Zobellia nedashkovskayae: one gene and its partner. The protein of the gene in region 2 interacts with the protein of the main gene of each other region in a pairwise test. Links are inferred from orthologs where the notes say so. Each region holds a gene or a part of one and is shown on either strand. Other genes may lie near its edges. The genes, in order: nusG and rho.

The links.
Region 1: the proteins of rho (region 2) and nusG interact in binary tests that used the Escherichia coli proteins (3 or more experiments, as listed by UniProt). The link is inferred for Zobellia nedashkovskayae from one-to-one orthologs.

What each region holds. Positions count from the first base shown.
Region 1 is NZ_JADDXR010000002.1:2,618,440-2,622,384, reverse strand. The notes cover bases 1-2,821. They hold nusG (transcription termination/antitermination protein NusG), read right to left. Parts: upstream 1,777-2,821; coding sequence 1,225-1,776; downstream 1-1,224. Other genes in these bases: tuf (elongation factor Tu), read right to left, coding at 2,138-2,821; secE (preprotein translocase subunit SecE), read right to left, coding at 1,786-1,974; rplK (50S ribosomal protein L11), read right to left, coding at 720-1,157; rplA (50S ribosomal protein L1), read right to left, coding at 10-699. In the rest of the region: more of tuf, read right to left, coding at 2,822-3,325; hpf (ribosome hibernation-promoting factor, HPF/YfiA family), read right to left, coding at 3,935-3,945. UniProt on the Escherichia coli protein: Part of the processive rRNA transcription and antitermination complex (rrnTAC). The complex forms an RNA-chaperone ring around the RNA exit tunnel of RNA polymerase (RNAP).
Region 2 is NZ_JADDXR010000002.1:299,760-317,632, reverse strand. What follows is about bases 9,378-12,207. They hold rho (transcription termination factor Rho), read right to left. Parts: upstream 11,683-12,207; coding sequence 10,072-11,682; downstream 9,378-10,071. Other genes in these bases: IWB64_RS01290 (DUF4293 domain-containing protein), read left to right, coding at 11,876-12,207; IWB64_RS01300 (hypothetical protein), read right to left, coding at 9,378-9,797. Also shown: IWB64_RS01340 (T9SS type B sorting domain-containing protein), read left to right, coding at 1-1,672; IWB64_RS01335 (T9SS type B sorting domain-containing protein), read left to right, coding at 1,792-3,216; IWB64_RS01330 (OmpP1/FadL family transporter), read right to left, coding at 3,267-4,778; IWB64_RS01325 (hypothetical protein), read right to left, coding at 4,818-6,065; proS (proline--tRNA ligase), read left to right, coding at 6,161-7,639; rpsT (30S ribosomal protein S20), read left to right, coding at 7,999-8,250; more of IWB64_RS01300, read right to left, coding at 9,045-9,377; more of IWB64_RS01290, read left to right, coding at 12,208-12,286; IWB64_RS01285 (DM13 domain-containing protein), read left to right, coding at 12,552-13,043; IWB64_RS01280 (hypothetical protein), read left to right, coding at 13,172-14,032; IWB64_RS01275 (T9SS type A sorting domain-containing protein), read left to right, coding at 14,613-17,003; IWB64_RS01270 (T9SS type A sorting domain-containing protein), read left to right, coding at 17,299-17,873. UniProt on the Escherichia coli protein: Facilitates transcription termination by a mechanism that involves Rho binding to the nascent RNA, activation of Rho's RNA-dependent ATPase activity, and release of the mRNA from the DNA template.

The DNA of each region.
Region 1 (3,945 bases), 2.3 Mb from region 2 along the record:
CCAGTTCGATTAAACTGTCTTTGGATCTAACTGAACACTTGGGCTCATGGTACTTGACATGAAAATACTTTTCATATAAACACCCTTAGCAGCAGCAGGTTTCATCTTAACTAAAGTGTCTAATAACTCTCTAGCATTTTCTTCCAATTTATCAGCAGAGAAAGAAGCTTTCCCTACAGCAGCATGAACGATACCTGTTTTATCTACCTTAAAGTCGATTTTACCAGCCTTTACTTCTGATATCGCTTTAGCGACATCCATAGTAACTGTTCCTGTCTTTGGATTAGGCATAAGACCTCTTGGTCCTAAAACTCGTCCTAAAGGACCTAGTTTACCCATTACGCTTGGCATAGTGATGATTACATCAACATCTGTCCAACCGCCTTTTATTTTTTCCAAATACTCATCCAACCCAACAAAGTCAGCACCGGCTTCCGTAGCCTCTGCTTCCTTGTCTGGTGTTACCAAGGCCAAAACCTTAACATCTTTACCAGTACCATGAGGAAGAGTAACCACCCCACGAATCATTTGGTTTGCTTTTCTTGGATCTACACCCAAACGCACTGCCAAATCTACAGATGCATCAAATTTTGTATTGGTAATCTCTTTTACCAAAGCAGCACCTTCAGCTACAGAATAAAGTTTGTCTTTATCTATCTTAGCGTGGGCGTCTTTTTGTTTCTTAGTTAATTTTGCCATTTCAAATTGCTTTTAAGATTTTAGAAAGGTCGCTTACCTGCAACTTTTAGACCCATAGACCTTGCTGTACCGGCTATCATGCTCATTGCAGATTCTACCGTAAACGCATTAAGGTCTACCATTTTGTCCTCGGCAATTGTTTTAACTTGATCCCAAGTAACATTACCAGATTTTACACGATTAGGTTCGCCTGATCCTTTTTTAATCTTAGCCGCTTCCAATAGCTGAATTGCCGCCGGTGGTGTTTTTACAAGGAAGTCAAAAGACTTATCCTTATATACGGTGATAACAACAGGTAATACTTTACCCTGTTTGTCCTGCGTACGAGCATTAAACTGCTTACAGAACTCCATGATGTTAACACCGGCAGCACCTAAGGCGGGTCCAACCGGTGGCGACGGATTCGCTGCACCTCCCCTAACTTGTAGTTTAACTACTTTACCTATTTCTTTTGCCATTGTTTAAAATTAAATTTCAGCTGTATTATTTTGGAAGCAACACAACTTTAAATATGTAACACTTAACTTATACTTTCTCTACTTGCATATAACTGAGTTCCAATGGTGTTTTTCTTCCGAAAATCTTAACCATAACCTCTAGCTTACGCTTCTCTTCGTTGATTTTCTCAACAGTACCATTAAATCCATTAAACGGACCATCAATAACCTTAACCGTTTCACCATGAGTGAAAGGTATAGCTACCGTATCCGTATTAACAGCCAATTCATCTACCTTACCTAGCATTCTGTTCACTTCGGCTTTTCTCAATGGAACAGGATCACCTCCTTTTGTCTCCCCTAAGAAACCGATTACGTTCGTAATTGAACGTACAATGTGAATCATTTCACCACCAAGGTTAGCTTTTATCATTATATAACCAGGAAAATAAACTCTTTCTTTATTAACCTTTTTTCCGTTACGAATCTGAATCACCTTTTCAGTAGGAACAAGGATATCCTCCAAATAGTCAGAAAAACCATGGCGCTCTACTTCACTCTCAATATAGCCTTTGATTTTATTCTCTTGGCCACTGACAGCTCTCACTACATACCATTTCTTTTCCAATACTTCTGACATAGCAACCGACTAGTTTAAGATGTTATCGAAATACAAACGAACCAATTTGCTGAATGTACTATCCACACCCCAAGTCGCCAAAGCGAACAAAATAGAAAATACCGCAACCACTACCATAAGGTTAGATGATTCGGCTCTTGGAGGCAAAGTAACATTGTTACGAAGCTCTTCTATAGATTCTTTTATATACGTTAACATAATGATTCTTACTTAAATTCGCACGGGAGGAGAGACTCGAACTCCCGACACCTGGTTTTGGAGACCAGTGCTCTACCAACTGAGCTACACCCGTTTATAATTGCATTTAAAGGTGTCCTACAAAAGCAGAACACCCTTAATTACATTATTCCTATATAATAAATTAATCTATAATCTTAGTAACCTGACCGGCACCAACTGTTCTACCACCTTCACGGATAGCGAAACGTAGACCTAAACTTAAAGCAATTGGTTGAATCAACTCAACTGTAATAGTAAGGTTATCACCAGGCATTACCATCTCAACTCCTGCAGGAAGTGCAATGTTACCAGTTACATCCGTAGTTCTTACATAAAACTGTGGACGATAGTTATTATGGAATGGCGTGTGACGACCACCTTCTTCTTTTTTCAAAACATAAACTTCAGCTTCGAATTTAGCGTGAGGCTTAACAGAACCTGGCTTACAAATAACCATACCTCTACTAATCTGTGCTTTTTCAATACCTCTTAACAAGATACCTACGTTATCACCAGCTTCACCTCTATCCAAAATCTTACGGAACATCTCAACACCAGTAACAGTAGAAGTCAATTTCTCAGCTCCCATACCGATAATCTCAACAGGATCACCTGTATTAGCAACACCAGTCTCAATACGACCAGTTGCAACAGTACCACGTCCAGTAATTGTAAATACATCTTCAACAGGCATCAAGAAATCTTTTTCAACATCTCTCTTTGGAAGTTCGATCCAGTTATCAACAGCCTCCATCAATTCCATTACCGTGTCAACCCATTTTTGCTCACCGTTCAATGCACCTAATGCAGAACCAGCAATTACAGGACCATTATCACCATCGTACTCGTAGAAAGAAAGCAATTCTCTTACTTCCATTTCAACTAGTTCGATTAATTCCTCATCATCAACCATATCCACTTTGTTCATGAATACAACAATTCTAGGAATACCAACCTGACGTCCTAAAAGGATGTGCTCACGAGTTTGTGGCATTGGACCATCTGTAGCTGCAACAACTAAAATAGCACCATCCATCTGAGCAGCACCAGTAACCATGTTCTTTACGTAATCCGCGTGACCAGGACAGTCAACGTGAGCGTAATGACGATTAGCTGTAGAATACTCTACGTGTGAAGTGTTAATAGTAATACCTCTTTCTTTTTCTTCAGGAGCGTTATCGATAGACTCGAAACTTCTCAATTCAGAAAGACCTGCGTTTGCCAAAACCGTAGTAATAGCAGCAGTTAATGTAGTTTTACCGTGATCCACGTGTCCAATAGTACCTATATTTAAGTGCGGTTTGGAACGATCAAAAGTTTCCTTTGCCATTTTTAATGAATTTTAATCTTAGTTATATATTAGTGTACAAATAATGCCTTTGTTGAGCCAACGACGGGAATTGAACCCGTGACCTCTTCCTTACCAAGGAAACGCTCTACCCCTGAGCTACGTCGGCTTATTAGGTTCAAGGTTCAAGACTAATGCCAGTAGATTAAAGACTACAAACATTACCTTGGCTTATTAGAGCGGGAGACCGGGTTCGAACCGGCGACATTCAGCTTGGAAGGCTGACGCTCTACCAACTGAGCTACTCCCGCAAATTTTAATAATCCAATATTTCAAAACCCAATAAATTTGGGCCGCTAAAAAAAAGTGGGGAGAGCAGGATTCGAACCTGCGAAGACGTAGTCAGCAGATTTACAGTCTGCCCTCGTTGGCCGCTTGAGTATCTCCCCAAACCAATTTTTTTTAAAGAACTTAAGAGCCGATGGAGGGACTCGAACCCACGACCTGCTGATTACAAATCAGCTGCTCTAGCCAGCTGAGCTACATCGGCCTTTCTACGCTGTTTCCGGCATAAAAAAGTCCGCTATTTCTAACGGACTGCAAATGTATACGTTTTTTTGTTTATTCAAAACAAAAAATGAAAAAAATTTATCAAGCTTGTA
Region 2 (17,873 bases):
AGGATTTGGTATAGATGATTTTAATAGTGCCGAGACTAGTGGTTGTTTAGAACAGACTTTAAGTGGGGTAATAGAATCAAATTCTGCCTGGTACCGATTTAGAACTGGAGCTTCAGGGCAATTAGGTTTTAATATCGGGATTGATACGTTAGAAGATTGGGATTTTGCCCTATATAAATCTGATGATTGCAATAATTTAGGCGAGCCTGTACGATGTAACTTTTTTGATAATCAAGATGAAAATACGTTTATTGGAGTAGGAGAGGACCCTTCTGGGGATACTGAAAACGTTCAATATGAAACTTGGTTAGAAGTTACGCCAGGAGAAGATTATTATTTACTTCTTAATAATTTCAGCAATAATAATTCTGGATTTTCTATTCAGTTCTCTGGTCATATATTCGTTACCAACCCTTTTGATGCTTTAGATTGCTCTATTATAAATAATCTTCTTGGGCCTCCAATAGCGGCATGTGAAAATGAAACGGTTATTTTGGATGCTACAACTGTGGACGCATTATCTTATAGTTGGTTTGTAGATTCAGGAAGCGGTATTACACAAGTGCCTGGTGAAAATGGTCCTACCTATGAGGTAAGTACATCTGGTAATTATAGCGTAGAGGTTGCTCGTTCTGCTGGAAATTTCAATAGTGATGTTCAAGTCTTTTTTTCTGCCATGCCAGTAGCCAATGCGGTTACTGATGATGCTTCATGCAGCGGTTTGGAAGTTTATGACCTTTCTCAAAAAGATATAGAAGTTTTAGGGAGTCAAAATGCAAATGAGTTTTTGGTTAGTTATCATCTTACTATAGGCGACGCAGTTGATGGGGTAAATGCCCTACCTCAAGAATATCAGGCGCAAGCCGGTTCTCAGACTATTTTTGTTCGTCTTACCTCTATTGGAAATAAAAAATGTTTTGATGCTTCTCAACATTTTCAATTAGTTAATTTAGAAACTCCGAATTTAGATTTTTCTTCAGAAGCTTTTTTGTGCGAAGATAATGCTGGGATAACTATTGGTCTGGAAAATGGAAATTCTAATTATGTCTATCAATGGAGTTCGGGTGAAACAACGCCTACTATAATAGTATCTGTAGCCGGAGAATACAAACTGACGGCTACAAACACGCAATCTGGTTTAAGCTGCAGTGCTTCTAAAGTGGTGAATGTGGTTACATCAAGACCACCGCAAATCATTGATATTGAAATTGAAGATCTTAGAAATAACAATACGGTTACCGTAGTCACGGATGCTTTGGAAGAATACGAATACCGATTAGACGATGGTGCCTATCAAACTGGTCATAAGTTTTATCAAGTAGAACCAGGAATGCACACAATATCTGTTAGTAATCCTAAAGGTTGTGGGGATGTTACAGAGGATATCGTTGTAATAGGTTTTCCAAAGTTTTTTACTCCAAACGGTGATAACTCTAATGACCAATGGAGCATTACAGGGGTAGATTTATTGGATTCTCCCGTAATTACTATTTACAATCGTTTTGGAAAATTGCTGGCACAATTAGATGCAACGAACTCACAATGGGATGGTTCTTTTAACGGGAAACTTTTACCGGAATCCGATTACTGGTTTAAACTAACATATACCACTGCAGATGGTCAAATTGTGACGGCCAAATATATTAATAACCACTTTTCTCTAAAGCGCTAACTTTCAGAATAAGCTTTTTGATTGGGTATTTTATCGATAAACTGCCTGAATTTTCTGTTTAAACATACTAAAATCAAGGTCTTTGAGTTATTAGATAGTATCTATTTAGCCCCATACTTATGCGTTTTTTACTATCTATTGTCTGTGTGTCTTTTTTCTTTAGCACAGAGATTCAAGCACAAAATTCAGCTGATTGCCGAACGGCCATTCCCGTATGTGCTGATGCACCCGTTATGGGCTATGCAGATGGTTCGGGTGCAATAGAAGACTTTGATCCAGAGGTGATTATTGAAACCGGCTGTCTTGAAAAAGGTAGTGTCAGTAATGCTAATATTGAAAATAACACTTCTTGGTTTGTGTTTAGGGCTGGTACCGAAGGTCAGGTTGGATTTGATTTAGAAGCGCTCCCCGTAAGTGGTTCAGGTACGCCAACAGCGGAATGGGATTTTGCAGTTTACGGCCCAGACGTTAGTTGTGTTGATATTAGTTCTGGTGCGGTTGAGCCTATACGATGTAATTATGAAGTGAATACTACAAGGTTTACAGGGTTAGGGGTTAACCCAGAAGATGGGAAAGCCGGTGTGCCCTCTATAACTCAGAATTTGAATACCTATGATGAGTACTTAGATGTGCTACCTGGAGAGTTGTATTACATTCTAATCAATAATTTCAATACTAATTTTGATGATGAGCGGGAGCCTTTTATGCTCACGTTTACAGGAAACTCTGTGGCGGCTAATCAGAAGACGGCCCTTGATTGTACTTTGCGTGATGAATTTTTAGGATTAGATATAACCGCTTGTGAAGGTGATCCAGATATTCCATTAATTGCATTGAATTCTCCAGCAGGTCCAAATTTTACTAATGTTGCTTGGACAGTAGATTATGAAGACGATGGCATAATTGACGCACCTTTAGGTTCTGGTCCTTCTGCTACTGAGATTTCGGTAGCAAGTCCTAACTCGGGCAGATATTTTGTTGCGATAACTACAGATGAGGGAACTATAATTGAGGATGATATTCTTATAACGTATTACGGAACCCCTGTGCTTGATCGCGTTGAAACGCTAAATTCCAACTTGTCATTAGACCCAGACATGAATAACATAGAAGTTTTTGCTGATGGAGATGGTGAATATGAATACGCCATTAATGAAGGTGAATTTCAAGACGATGCTGTTTTTAACGATGTACCTCCGGGCATAAATACGGTGATAATTAATGATAAAAACGGATGCGGAACAACTGAGGCTATTGAATTTTTGGTGGTAGGTTACCCTAAGTTTTTTACACCTAATAACGATGGTGCCAATGATACTTGGAATATTAAGGGTATTGAAACCTTGACGGATCCAGTAGTATTTGTTTTTGATCGATACGGTAAACTCTTAGCTCAATTAAATACCAACACGGATTGGGATGGAACATTAAACGGAAATCTATTACCCTCTTCCACATATTGGTTTAGATTAGAGTATGGCGAACAAGAAAATAATATTGAGGTAGCTAAATTAACTAAGGCGCATTTTGCCTTAAAAAGATAAAAGTCCGGCATAAGCCAGACTTTTAAGTCAATATAATATGTATGTTTTGTCTAGAAATTCAAAGTATATCCTAAGGTAACATTAGTATTAACGTTGTTTAATAAAGCAGGAGTATTTATTCCCGTATCAAAGAAGTATTGTAATACATCTTGTTCTGTACGGCTAATGGCTAAATCTAATCGGCTTCTACCAAAATTATAGCCTACACCTCCTGATATTCCATTAAGGTCTCCAACGATATTTCCACTTTCATACGGGCTTTGCTCGTAACGATATCCAGCTCTTAGGCTTACTCTTTTAATACGGTATTCACCACCAACTCTAATTGTAGAAACACCACCTAAACTTTCTGAAATAAATGCATTTTCACCGGCAAAGCCAGAATCACTGGTAGGTCTTAATTCTGCTTTAGACATATCTTGGTAGCCGTAATCAAGACTTAAAAGTCCGCTTTTGCCAAAAACAGCAGAAATACTTCCTGTTACCTTTCCAGGTGTTTTTATCTGATAGTCAAAGATGTTAATGTAATTCAGGTCGAAAAAATTGAAATCGCTATCTTTATTAGGATAGTCAGAATCTATTCCTTGAGAGAAATTATCCGTTAAGCGGTACCATGTTGGTGATTGGTAGCTGGCTCCTAACCTAATAACATCATTAACCTTTGCAATAGCACCAATGCTCATAGAAAATCCTGTTCCTTCAGTTTCTAAAAGGTTATCAAAAGCTACAAACCTCGATTCTCCCTCATTAGAATAGGATTCATCGTACCTATTTAATCTCTCATACTGTATCGTGTGAAAGTTTAAAGAAGCTCCAAAGTAAAAGTTATCTCCATATTGCGTTGCTCCATTTATGGTAAACTTGCTATTGTAACCAGAAATGTACTGGCGGAAATCTTGGTTTACATCGTTGTAATTGGCATTTGAAAAATAACTACTGTTGTCATCTTCGTCTAAAGTGGGCTCAATAATTCCAGCTTGAAAGCCTAAGAAGGCCTGCTGGCCAGAAAAACCTAAACCGTTAGTTGCGCCTATATCTAAATAAGCATCACCAATTCTTTCGTTTCCTTGTAATTTTAAAGGTTGCAAAGGTATGCCATCTGCATAGTCTAGGAAATAGTTGTCAATTCCTTCACTGCTTGATCCTTTTGTTATTAGGCGATCATCATAATTTTGAACAACATCGTAGTTAAGGGCTAAAGAGAATTTTCTCCATTTGCTATCAGGATTGGTAGATTTGAAAACAAATGCACCACCAACCTGGTTAATATCAAAATTATTATTGGTAGAGTTGCTTAATGTACCGTTATAATCGGAATCCGTATTTCTATTATAGTTAGTTCCCGATATGGAGAACATGCCGCTATTAAAAACAGCACTACCTGCGGGGTTAATGTTCAAAGCGGATAAATCACCACCTAAAGACCCAAATGCTCCGCCCATAGCCTGAAAACGTGCAGAGCCTTGTAAGTTCTCTGTGCTGTAGCGTAATACGTCATTTATATTTTGAGCGCTTGCAATAGCACATGCAAACAATCCTATGAATGTTATATATTTTCTCATTCCTAGCAATTTTAAAGTAAGTTACTTATGATTTTGGACTTAGTTTCTACGACTTGACGATGACGATCTTGAGCTTGATCCAGATGATCTAGAGCTTGAACCTGAAGAAGATCTGCTTGAACTACCCGAGCTTCTGTAAGTTCCCGAGCTTCTTGAGGAGCTTCCTGAACTTCTGTAAGTACCGCCACTAGAGCTACTTCTACTTGTTCCAGATGATCTAGAGGTACTTGTTCTAGGTGTTGTGCTTCTATAAGTACCACTATTGCTAGTTCTTGTTCCAGAACTTCTATAGGTAGAACTTCGTGGTGTAGACGAGCTTCTAGATGTACTAGTCCTAGAGGAGCTATTGTATGTTGGTGTAGATCTTGTACTTCTACTTGTTCTATATGAGCTATTTCTATCAACACCTACAGTTCTTCTTGATGCCGAAGAACGGTTGGCATTAGAGCTACGTGCAGTTGTACTTCCGTTTGCATTAGATCTTGATCTGGTAGCAGAGTACCTTGGTGTAGATCTACTACTTCTATTAACATTTGATCTAGATGTGTATCTAGAATTGTTTCCTGAAATAGCATTGGTGTTTGTATTATAACCTCTTCTAGTGCGGTTGTAAGCATAACTTCGGTTTCTGTACGAGTAATTGTTATATCCATTGTAATAGCCGTAAGGAGGGCACCATGTTCCGTAACCACCCCAGCCAAAACCGCTGTAGCCGCCATATCCGTATCCGTAACCAAAGCCACCCCATCCCCAAGGACGATATCGGTTTCTCCACGGATTGTAGAAACCACCATATCCGTAGCCGCCCCATCCATAAGAATTAAATAACCATGGAGAGCTCCAGGCAAAACCACCGTAACCGTTCCATCCGTTATCGTAAACATTAATTTCTACACTGGTTGCATTATCACCCCATCCTGCGTAACCGGCATAGTCATTGTCATTATTATAATAATCGGTCAGTTCTCCACCAGAAATACTATCCTGAGCCGTTCCGCTTGAATAAGAATCTACATCAGTGAAAATTTCACCATCAAGAGCCTGGTCATATTGGTCAGCTTGTTGTCCGAAATAGTCAGAATAAGGTTCATCATTAGCCTGAGCTTGCTGCCTAGTCTGTTGCGGCCTTGTTTGGCGCTCTACACTAACTTGATTGTCACTGGAATAAATACCGTCATTATCATAATATGAGGTTGATTGGTACGAGCCGCAAGACACTGCAACAATGCCAGTTAGGGTGCAAAGAGCAATGAGACGAATTTTACTGTGGGATGGTAAATGTATCATGGGTGCAATTTTTATTGTTGAACATAGTAAAAATAAGTAGTTTTACCCAATTATTTTGCTAACATAAGCACAAGTTTTGTGCCAAACTAAATATAATGGGTAAGAATTTGACAAAACGCAGCGAGGATTATTCCAAATGGTATAACGAACTCGTGGTAAAAGCCGACATGGCCGAAAATTCAGCTGTAAGAGGTTGTATGGTAATTAAACCATACGGTTTTGCTATCTGGGAAAAAATGCAGGCAGAGCTAGATAGGATGTTTAAGGAGACAGGGCATGAAAATGCTTATTTTCCATTATTTGTGCCCAAAAGTTTATTTGAAGCCGAAGAAAAAAATGCCGAAGGTTTTGCAAAAGAGTGTGCGGTAGTTACTCATTATAGGCTTCAAAATGATCCGGACAAACCTGGTAAATTAAGAGTTGATCCAAACGCTAAATTAGAAGAAGAACTAGTTGTGCGCCCAACCAGTGAAGCTATTATATGGAATACTTTTAAAGGTTGGGTACAATCCTATAGAGATTTACCTTTATTGATCAATCAATGGGCCAATGTAGTTCGTTGGGAAATGCGTACACGTTTGTTTCTTAGAACCGCAGAGTTTTTATGGCAAGAAGGGCATACGGCTCATGCTACTGAGGCTGAAGCAATAGAAGAGGCTAAAAAAATGAACGGGGTCTATGCTCAGTTTGCAGAAGAGTTTATGGCTATGCCTGTAATACAGGGGGTAAAGACAGAAAGTGAGCGTTTTGCCGGTGCAATAGAAACCTATTGTATTGAAGCGTTAATGCAAGATGGTAAAGCATTACAAGCGGGTACTTCTCATTTTTTAGGACAGAACTTTGCCAAAGCGTTCGATGTTAAGTTTGCTACCAAAGAAGGAAAACAAGAGTACGTTTGGGCTACATCTTGGGGTGTATCTACAAGGTTGGTAGGTGCACTTATAATGAGCCATAGTGATGATAATGGTTTAGTGCTGCCTCCAAAATTGGCACCGATACAAGTGGTTATTGTACCTATTTATAAGGGAGTAGAACAATTAGATGCTATTTCTGAAAAGGTTGGCCCATTGGTGAAAGAATTGAAAGCTAAAGGTATTTCAGTAAAATTTGATAATAGGGATACTCATAAGCCTGGTTTCAAATTCAATGAATATGAATTAAAAGGTGTTCCTGTTCGTTTGGCTATCGGTCAGCGTGATTTGGAAAATGGTACGTATGAAGTTGCTCGTAGAGATACTTTGGCCAAAGAGACCGTTCCTATGGATGAGGTGGTAGCTAAAATTGAATTTCTGTTGGAAGATATTCAAAAGAACATTTATCAAAAGGCACATGCTTTTAGAGCGGATAATATTACCGAAGTAGATACGTACGAGGAGTTTAAGAAAGTTTTAGAAGAAAAAGGTGGGTTTATTTCTGCTCATTGGGATGGAACTAACGAAACTGAGGAAAAAATAAAAAATGAAACTAAGGCAACTATCCGCTGTATTCCCTTAGCTACCGAAAACAAAGAGGGGAAGTGTATGGTGACCGGAAAAATATCACCAAAAAGAGTACTTTTTGCAAAAGCTTATTAAAAAATATATGCTAACTATTGTGTTAGTAAAAAATAATTGTATTTTTGCATCCGCAATTGCGCAAAGTATGGTCCGTTCGTCTAGGGGTTAGGACGCCAGGTTTTCATCCTGGTAACAGGGGTTCGATTCCCCTACGGACTACAAAGTACAATTGAACGGTAGATGAGTTCTCACGTAGAATTCGCGAAGTCTTAAGTTTAGTGTCGTACTTAGAGTGTATTTATTGGTCCGTTCGTCTAGGGGTTAGGACGCCAGGTTTTCATCCTGGTAACAGGGGTTCGATTCCCCTACGGACTACAAAAGGTTCGATGAGCATTGGCGAAAAGGAATTTTTAAAAAAATTAACAAGTTAGAAAAAGATGGCAAATCACAAGTCAGCATTAAAAAGAATCAGAAGAAACGAAGCAGTACGTTTACGTAACCGCTATCAACACAAAACTACTCGTAACGCTATTAAGAAATTGCGTAGCGAAGAAAGTAAAAAAGATGCTGAAGCTTTATTGCCTAGCATTGTTAGCATGATCGATAGATTGGCTAAGCGTAATATTATTCATAATAATAAAGCTGCCAACTTAAAAAGTAAATTAGCAAAGCACGTAGCTGCATTGTAAGATTTATATAATTTATAAAAAAGCCCTGATATAATTTATATCAGGGCTTTTTTTGTGCCTACAAAAGAGTGGCATAGCTTTATTCTGGTAACCTTCTCCTCATTCGTAAAAAGCCAATAATAAAGCATAGGTAGCTTACTATTATTAAGGTAAACTGAATTCTTTTAACTATTGGAGGGGTTGGTGTTTCATGAATAGTATGAATGTAACGTATTACCTTTATTGGAAGATAGCCTACGTAAAAAACTACTAATCCAGTACTTAACCAGAATAGAAGATTTTCTTTCGTCGTAAAAATTTTATCTATAGCGAAGAACTTTTTCAAATATAAAACAGAACAATAAATTAGAATTAGACCACCAGTTACATAAGAATATACCTGTGGTAATTTGCTAAAGTCATCAATGAAAGCATTTACCAAGCAGACTGCTAAAAAGAAAATGGCTCCGAATACTATATGTTGTTTATGTTTTAAATTTTCAATATAAAACCTGAATATATAATAGAAATACAGGTAGAATATCAACATATAAATATTGTATATCAACCAATTATAATTGTGGTAGGTGTCTGCCGAAATTAAACTGAACTCTTCATAGTTATTTATTAAATAACCTAGAAATTCATTTAATAAAGTGTAAAAGAATAGAATAGGTAGATACTTGAGTTTTGAGTCAAAGTACCTAGGATACTTATATAAAGACAAAAGCAACGTTACTCCATAAATGGGCATATACGAGTTTTGTAGAAAATAATCTATGTTCTCCAAAGTATATCTATTCTGTTAGCAATGATTATGGGTTTGAACTTCCTTCATTTTTAGTTGTACTTCTTGGTGCGTAAAAAGGAGCATTAGAAAAAGAGAAAAACCCAGGTAAAAAAGAAGCTTCGTTTTTGGTGTTCGGAGATGCTTGGTTTTCTTCTTGAGCTTTTCTAGGATTAAAGTTGTCATCTAGCAGAACAATTCTGCGCTTACCATCTGCGGCATCATCGGTGTAGAATATATGGTCTGCTCCATCCTTGTTTACCGTAGGTGACATCATAATCGTATTCTGTCTAGGGTGTTTTACAAGGGAATCATTGTCAAACTTCTTTTCGTTTGCGTAATTGGCAAAGTAAAACCGTAGTGTAGTCAATTTTTCACCTGATAATTTGGCTTCATTTTCAATATAAGCCAAGTATTTTTTTAGGTCTTCGTATTCGTAAGATACATACTGGGCCACTTTAAATTTTTCTCTATCTACATCGTTTTTATAATCACTTTCAGTACTACGGGATTTCTGTTCGTATTGCTGTTTAGGATCTTTGGCTCTTCCGTCTATAGAATCTTCATACTGCTGAATGAGATGTGCTCGTCTATCTTTATAGTTAACGAAGAGTTTGTGGGCCTTTTCGGGCATGATGATACCATTGTCGTAATTTTTGTCAGCAACGGTTTCGGGAGGGCATTCAGGACAAGGTTTTTGTGTATTATCGCCGCATGCGGCTAAAATCAAAAAAAGGAATACAGTAGTGCATTGCTGCACAAATTTCAGCGAATTTTTCATGACATAAGTTTTTAAAGTTCTACTTCGTTATACATGCAAAATTCGGGGGAAGAAAAATTTTTGCGCTATAAAGATATCCGAAAAAACGGATAATTAAGATGCTATTGGTATAATTCCGTAATCTTTGAACTACTACCGCCGTGAAAAAGAGAGAGTTTTATATTTTTTCTGAGAATGAGTAGAAGGATTATATCCATAAAAAAATCCCGAATTCCATTTTATAATTAGGAATTCGGGATTCTATTGTTTGATATTTCAGTATATCAATAAACCGTTATTGATTCATGGTAAGCAAGAATTCATCATTATTCTTAGTCTGCTTAATACGTTGTTCAATGAACTCCATAGCTTCAACAGGATTCATATCTGCCAAGTATTTTCTTAAGATCCACATACGTTGTATAGTGTCCTTGTCCAATAATAAATCATCCCTACGTGTACTAGATGAAGTAAGATCAATGGCTGGGAATATTCTTCTGTTAGAGATTTTACGATCCAACTGTAGTTCCATGTTACCTGTACCTTTAAACTCTTCAAAGATAACTTCATCCATTTTAGAGCCAGTTTCAGTAAGTGCAGTAGCTATAATAGAAAGAGATCCACCGCCTTCTATATTACGAGCAGCTCCAAAGAAACGTTTTGGTTTATTTAATGCATTGGCGTCTACACCACCACTTAATACTTTACCAGAAGCTGGTTGTACCGTGTTGTATGCTCTTGCCAAACGGGTGATGGAGTCTAATAAAATAACAACGTCATGACCACATTCTACTAATCTTTTTGCTTTTTCTAATACGATATTTGCTACACGAACATGTTCAGAAGGTTCTTTATCAAAAGTAGAAGCAATTACTTCACCTTGAACGTTACGTTGCATATCGGTAACCTCTTCCGGGCGTTCATCTATTAAAAGTATAATTTGATAAACTTCAGGATGATTAGCTGCAATGCCATTTGCAATATCTTTCAATAGCATTGTTTTACCTGTCTTAGGTTGGGAAACGATCATACCCCTTTGTCCTTTACCAATAGGCGAAAATAAATCTATAATTCTTGTAGAAATATTTCCTTGTCTTTCAGCTAAATTAAACTTTTCGTCTGGGAACAAAGGTGTTAGGTGTTCAAAAGAGACACGGTCACGAACGATTTGAGGGTCAATTCCGTTTATTTTGTTCACCTTAATAAGAGGGAAATATTTCTCTCCTTCTTTTGGTGGTCTTACGTTTCCTAAAACAGTATCTCCAGTCTTTAATCCAAATAATCTAATCTGGGATTGTGATACATAAATATCATCGGGAGATGAAAGATAGTTGTAGTCAGAAGAACGTAAAAAGCCATAACCGTCTTGCATAATATCAAGAACGCCTTCACTTTCTATAATACTGTCAAATTCAAATTCAGGTTCCTTGTAGCGGTTTTTTAAATCCTTGTCAAAATTACTTTTGTCGTAGGTAGGCTTTTGATTACGCTGATTTTTGTTGTTCCCGTTGGAAGTATTCTGGTTTTTGTGTTGAGGATTACCTTTTGGTTCTCTCTTAACAGGTCTTGGGCGCGGTTTTTTTATTTCCGTTGGTTGGGCCGGTGCAGCTTGTTCCTTGTTTGCCGATTTTTCGGGAGTAACCACAGTCTTAACTTCAGGCTTCTTTTCTTCGATTACCGTTCTTGGCTTACGAGGTCTTGGTTTCGGTTTTAGCTTCGGTTTTTCTTCTGTTGTTTTTGGCGCGGTTACTTCTGCCACAACTTTGGGGTTGGCTGCTTGTACATCCAAGATTTGATAAACAAGGTCCAGTTTTTTTAGGGTTTTGAACTTTGGCACATTAAGGCCTTTGGCAATTTCCTGCAATTCAGGCAGTTTTTTTGCTTTTAAATCTGAAATTTCAAACATTAAGTATGATATAAATTATACGTCTCTTGAGATTGATAAGAAGTGAATTGTTATCTGAGTATTACGAGGGAAAGATTTCCCGATAGGTAAGATAATAACTAATAATCTCACAATATTACGAATTATTTTGCTTTCGACACTGCTTTTTTTCAAAAAGACGTGTATTTTTGTCGCGCACAATGATGTTTAGATAATGATTCAAAGAATACAAACTATTTATTTGTTGATAGTAGCCCTTATTGCTGGGATATTGCCATTCTGGATAAACCTTTGGTCAGATGTAGAAGGAAATGAAATATTTGCCAGAAATGACGTTTTCATATCAGGAGCTTTTTACATATCTGCTGTACTTGCTATAGTTACTATAGTATTATTTAAAAATAGAAAAAATCAATTTGTGTTAAACAGATTGAACATGATATTAAATATTTTTTTACTAGGATTTTTCGTTTACCGGTCGCAAAATTTATCCGGAGAGATTTCGGTCTCGGAGAAGGGTATTGGGATGCTGATTCCTATCATTTCTATCGTTTTCTTGGTTCTTGCAAATAGGGCCATAAAGAAGGATGAGGATCTTGTAAAATCTGTGGATCGTCTACGATAAACCTTACATCTTAGTAGTATTAGTGCGTAAAACCCGGAGTAGTTACCGGGTTTTTTTGTGCTCTTTTTTTAATGTAAAAATCTTCTTTTTTCTGAATTTATCACAGAAGTGTCCCGTTATATAAGGTTCCTGTGATAGACTCTTTATACTTCCTTGAATACTTCGTGATACCACCTTTCTATGTTTGTCCCAAGAAACAGCAAAGCTATCGATAGTCGATTGCAGAACTGTTTTAAAAATGATAAACAATTTAAATTTTACGATTATGAAAAACAGAAACTTTTCTATTGCACTTTTAGCTTTGGCCATGACAACATTTGTAGTAAGTTGTTCCGATGATGACACGGAAATAGAAACGGTAACAGTTACCGAAACGGAAACTATTGAAGTAGATTCTTCTTTGCCAGTAGGAGACTTGGCAGTTGCTGCGAGTGGAAACTTAACGGCAGAAAGCGGTACGCCTACACAAGGTCTGGTAGAGTTAGGAATAGACACAGGCGATACAAATTTCGTTCACTTTGCAGATGATTTTACTACTGAGTTAGGTACGGGTACCGTAGGTATATTTTTGTCTACTTCAGAAACGTTTACGGCAGATCCGGCAAACGGAAATCCAGATTTAATGTTGATCGGTAACGTTCAAGGTAATGGCGAGATGTATATTAAATTAGATGCAACGCCAGATGCAAAATATACACACATCATCTTATGGTGTGCTACGGCTAACATTCCATTCGGAAATGTAGCATTGAATTAATAAGGATTTTATGGCCTTTGGGAATAGAGACACATGATTCTGTTTTTCTATGTCTCCCAAAGGCTTTTTCTTTTTTTTAGGTATCTGTTCTTCGGGACTAAAATATCTACTTATAATCTAACAGAATTATGAAACAAAATAAATATATCATTCTCTTAATGCTTACATTTTGTGCTACTTATTTACAGGCCCAAAGTGGATGGACTAGAGAAGCAAAAGGGTTCTACGTTCAGGCCACAGCATCATATTTTTCTTCTAATAATTACTATACAACCGAGGGTAGATTAGCCGATCAGGGCAGTACATTTAATAGTAGCGGACTTTTATTGTACGGTGAATATGGTATTTCTAACAGGCTTACGGCTATAGTAGATGTTCCGTTGGTAAGGTTAAATAGTTTTAGTACAACAGAAACTGTAGGGGGTGTCGGTAATATTCAACTAGCTGTAAAGTATAAATTATTAAAAAATTTCCCGTTGTCTTTACAAGTTGCATTAGACATACCTAGTAACGATGGAGAGAACTTTGCAAAATCTAATAGTCCTGATGATTTCGGGCAGATTAACGAGATTAACTTGCCTTTGTCAGATGGTGAGTTTAATGTGTGGACCACCTTAGCTGCATCTCATGGTTTTGCTAATGGAAAGACCTATGCATCCGCATTTACAAGTATCAATTTTAGAACAGAATCTTTTAGCAATCAACTTCAGGTTGGGGCAGAGGTAGGCCACTTATTCTTTGATAAACTGTATTTGATAGGGAAGTTGAAAATTCAAGAAAAACTATCTTCTGAAATCAATAATCAAAGTGGCTCTTTTTTATATGGCGAGGGAACTACCTTTACAAACTTTGGAATTACATCTATGTACAAGCTAAACAACCATTTAAACTTGGTGGCCAACTATTCGGACTATGCAGGTTTTTTGGTGGAGCGCAAGAATATTTATGACGGAGGAACCTTTTCATTAGGGTTGTCTTTTGAATACTAATTAAGAAAATATAGATTACCATTCTAGTTAATGTTGTTTTATAAAAAAAAAGGTATTTTATTGTATTAGCTATTTTAACCCGGGTTGGATACCGGGTTTTTTGTTTCTTAAAATCTCTAAAATCCTTATTTATAAAAAATGGAACTATTACGGAACTTTTTGTTTTCGTAGATTTTTCCTCTTTCTGTTTGTAGTTTAAAAACTACTGGAAAACCAGTATTTTTATATGAATATGATTTTTCGCAACTATATTTAACTACATTTGATTGCCTTATAGTACAAAATTACTGTACATAGGCGACCATTATTTCCAAACCAATTTTAGTACTCTAATAACTCATCAGTGGGCACCTTTGAATTTTTCATAGATGCTTTATGTAGCGTTCGTATAGATTTTTTTTAACCTAAAACTGGAATAATGAAATTTCCCCCAATTTTCTTGTCTGGCTAAAGTCTGTTTTTTTAAATACCCAACTTTAGTTCACGACCAACCCCCTTTCAAATACATTGCAAATAGCTTCAGGTTTAAAGCACGTCCGATAATCGGATGCGCAATTGAATATCCCTAAATTTTGAAGTTATGAGAACAAAAATTACTTTTCTGTCTATCGTATTTTTTACGATATGCTTTTCTAATGTGCTATTGGCACAAAACAGTATTAAGATTATAGATCCTCCATCTTCCGTTGAAGCTGGAGAAACGGTAGATGTTACTGTGGCCTATGCAATGAATGAACCATCTGCTTACATTCTCTTGCGTCTTATTAATCCTAATGGAGAAAACCCACAAGATTTTGTTACCAAATCTGGTTCGGGAAGCCATAAGTTTAGTATCAAAATACCAGATTCACCTGGCAGTGGTTACCGCTGGCAAGCTCAACTTTTGAAAACTGCTGATTGGGGAGGTCTCGCCAACGAATTTATTGATGGTGTTAGTGTAGAAAGTACGGAACCACCAAGTCCAGGAGCGAATTCAATTAAATTTACAGACGCACCAACCACATTGGTCGCAGGAGAACCTGCCACTGTTACTGTAGATTTTTCTACAAATGAACCATCGGCCTATGTATTGGTGCGTTTAATAAATCCAAATGGGGCTAACCCGCAGGATTTTGTCACCAAATCGGGCTCAGGAAGCCATACATTTAATATTAATGTGCCCAATTCTTCTGGTAGTGGCTACAGTTGGCAAGCTCAGCTTTTAAAAATTGGCGATTGGGCAGGATTGGCAAATGATATTGTTGATGGGGTTTCCGTTGAGCAAATAACTCTACCGCCAAGTGGGCAAGAGCTAATATCATTAACGACTACGCCTAGCAAAGTGGCTCAAGGAGAAACTTATAATGTAAGTTTTGAATATAATTTTTTAGGGGATAGATATGTTCAGGCATACATTACCAATAAGAATGTAGATGCAGATGGACAATGGGTTAAGATAGGAAAGGTTTTACAGGAATTTACTCAAGGAGCCAGTAGTGAAACCCTTCGACTAGAGATAACGGGAGAGCCTTTAGAGTCTAACATGTTGGTTATACAAGTATTTGAGGTAATAGCAAATGGTAATGAAGACCAATGGAATCTTGTAGGGGAAGATACGGTAGATAATATTGAATTTGGTAGTGGCTATGGGTTTGGTGAGAAAAATACAACCCCAAATGGAACTGCTGAGTATATGCGGTATTACAATAGAGATCTAGAATTAAATGGAGGACATTATAATGGCGACGGCCAAGGTTCTGGCATGGATCACACCTTAGCGCCTACAAATTCTTTATATCGTTCCAATTGGTGGGTTAACCGTAATTGGGTAGGCCCAATAAAATCGCACTATGGTGAAGATAATTTAAATGGCAAAGAGTTTTGGGTAGAGTGGCAAAGTTTGGGGTCATCAAGTAATGATGGTCATGGTGAATTTGATATTAGGGTTGAAAAGAGTACGCAATCAGATTCAAACGGAGCATACGGTTTTCCTAGTTTTATAGGAGATATAACCGAACCTTTATTGGCATCTTTTACAGGGAGATGGACCGAAGGAAGCACTGGGCGATGTCATATCAATATGACCGCTTGGATTTATGGTGTTGATTCCGAAGGGAAAAGAGTTAGAAGTGATGTAATTATTCATGCTTGGGATAATTCAGGTGATATTAGAAGTAATTATGAGCGTTCTTATCAATGGTCGCAGGAAGGGAATAACACAATTTATACTTTTGAAAAAATCGGTACTGCGTCTGACGAATATAACACGTATGATGTTTTACGTACGGTACCCGGTGGTGAAGGAGAGTCATGTTCTTATAATCTTGTTCCGGTAAACTGGAGGCGGAATCATATAGACAATTTCCCTACCCAATCTTTTACCAAAAAGATTGACGTAGCTAAAATTATTAAGGAGGTTATTAAACGAGAAGCTGAGAATGGCCCAGATACCAGAAGGATAGTAGGTAGTAATCAGGTTATCTCTGTTCCTACCATGACCGATGATTGGACTCTTGAAGTAATGGAGTGGACTGTAACCGGACAGTCTGGGGATTACAAACACGAGCCCGGCAACCCTGATTTTGATGTGAATACCTACATTCCTAATAGTAGAGGTCGTTTCACTTTTGAAGAATATTACATTCAGAATCCTTGTGAAAGTAACCCTAAAATAGATTGCCCTAATTCAGTGGCCCTTAAAACCCAAATAGTCCAACAAGACTCAATAGTTGAAGCTAAAGATTTCAGCGTTTCCCCTAATCCATTCATCAATTCATTTGAGTACGAATACAGTGTAAAAAATTATGATGAGGTAACGGTGGATTTATATGCTCTAAATGGTAGAAAAATAGAGACTTTAAAAAATAAGGAAAGCCATAGACCGGGAAATTATAGTGATGTGGTAGATACTAGCGACCTGGATGCCGGGATTTATATTTTAAGAATCAACACTTCTGAAGGCGAGGAGGCAATCAAATTAATCAAAAATTAAATTTTGAAAGTTCCCGTTCCATTGTGGGGTGGAGCGGGTTCTTTATCCAAAGTTTACTTCCGGTATTTATTTTACACAATTTTTTAAAACATAAAATATTGAAATTATGAAAACAAAAATTACACTACTTTTTACAACTACTTTTCTTGCATTGCTCTTCTCTTTAGCAGGTAATGCCCAAAACTAGATAGAAATTTATAATGCGCCCACTTATATATTTTCTGGTTTTAAAAGTGCTTTCCCCGTAAGATATACACAAGAAGGTTCTGGTGAAGTACATATACAAGCAAGATTGATGACTACTTCTGGTAGGGTTATAAAAGAAATTACAGAAGGAGAATATGCCAGGCCAGGTCATCAGGTATTTGAATTTGATATACCAAATCTTCCTCTGGGAGGTGTTTATAAGTGGCATGTTCAAATGTACAATAGCAATTGGACAAAAAAACTTGCTGAAAACTATTATGAGGAAACGGTTACGGTTATGACACTAATAGGTCCGCCGGCGAACAATTCATTTTCTGATTTTTCGCCACCTAGTAGAATCATTGCTGGGAAAATTGCTCGGGTATCTTATAATTTCAACAAAACAGAAAATGACGGAGTACATATACAAACAAGGTTATTATCTAAAGAAGGTAAAATATTACTTCAAGACACACAGTCTAGTAATAATAATTCAGGGCAAATTTCCGTTGAGTTTAATATTCCATTAAACCTAGCTTCAAGAACTGATTACAAATGGAATATTCAGATGTTTGACGATGATTGGAAAAACAAATTAGCAACGTCTACCAAGTCGGATATTACAGTGTCTGGGGCAGGTAGTGCTTTAAAGGCAAAGCTACCTAACGAACTTAATGATACGGA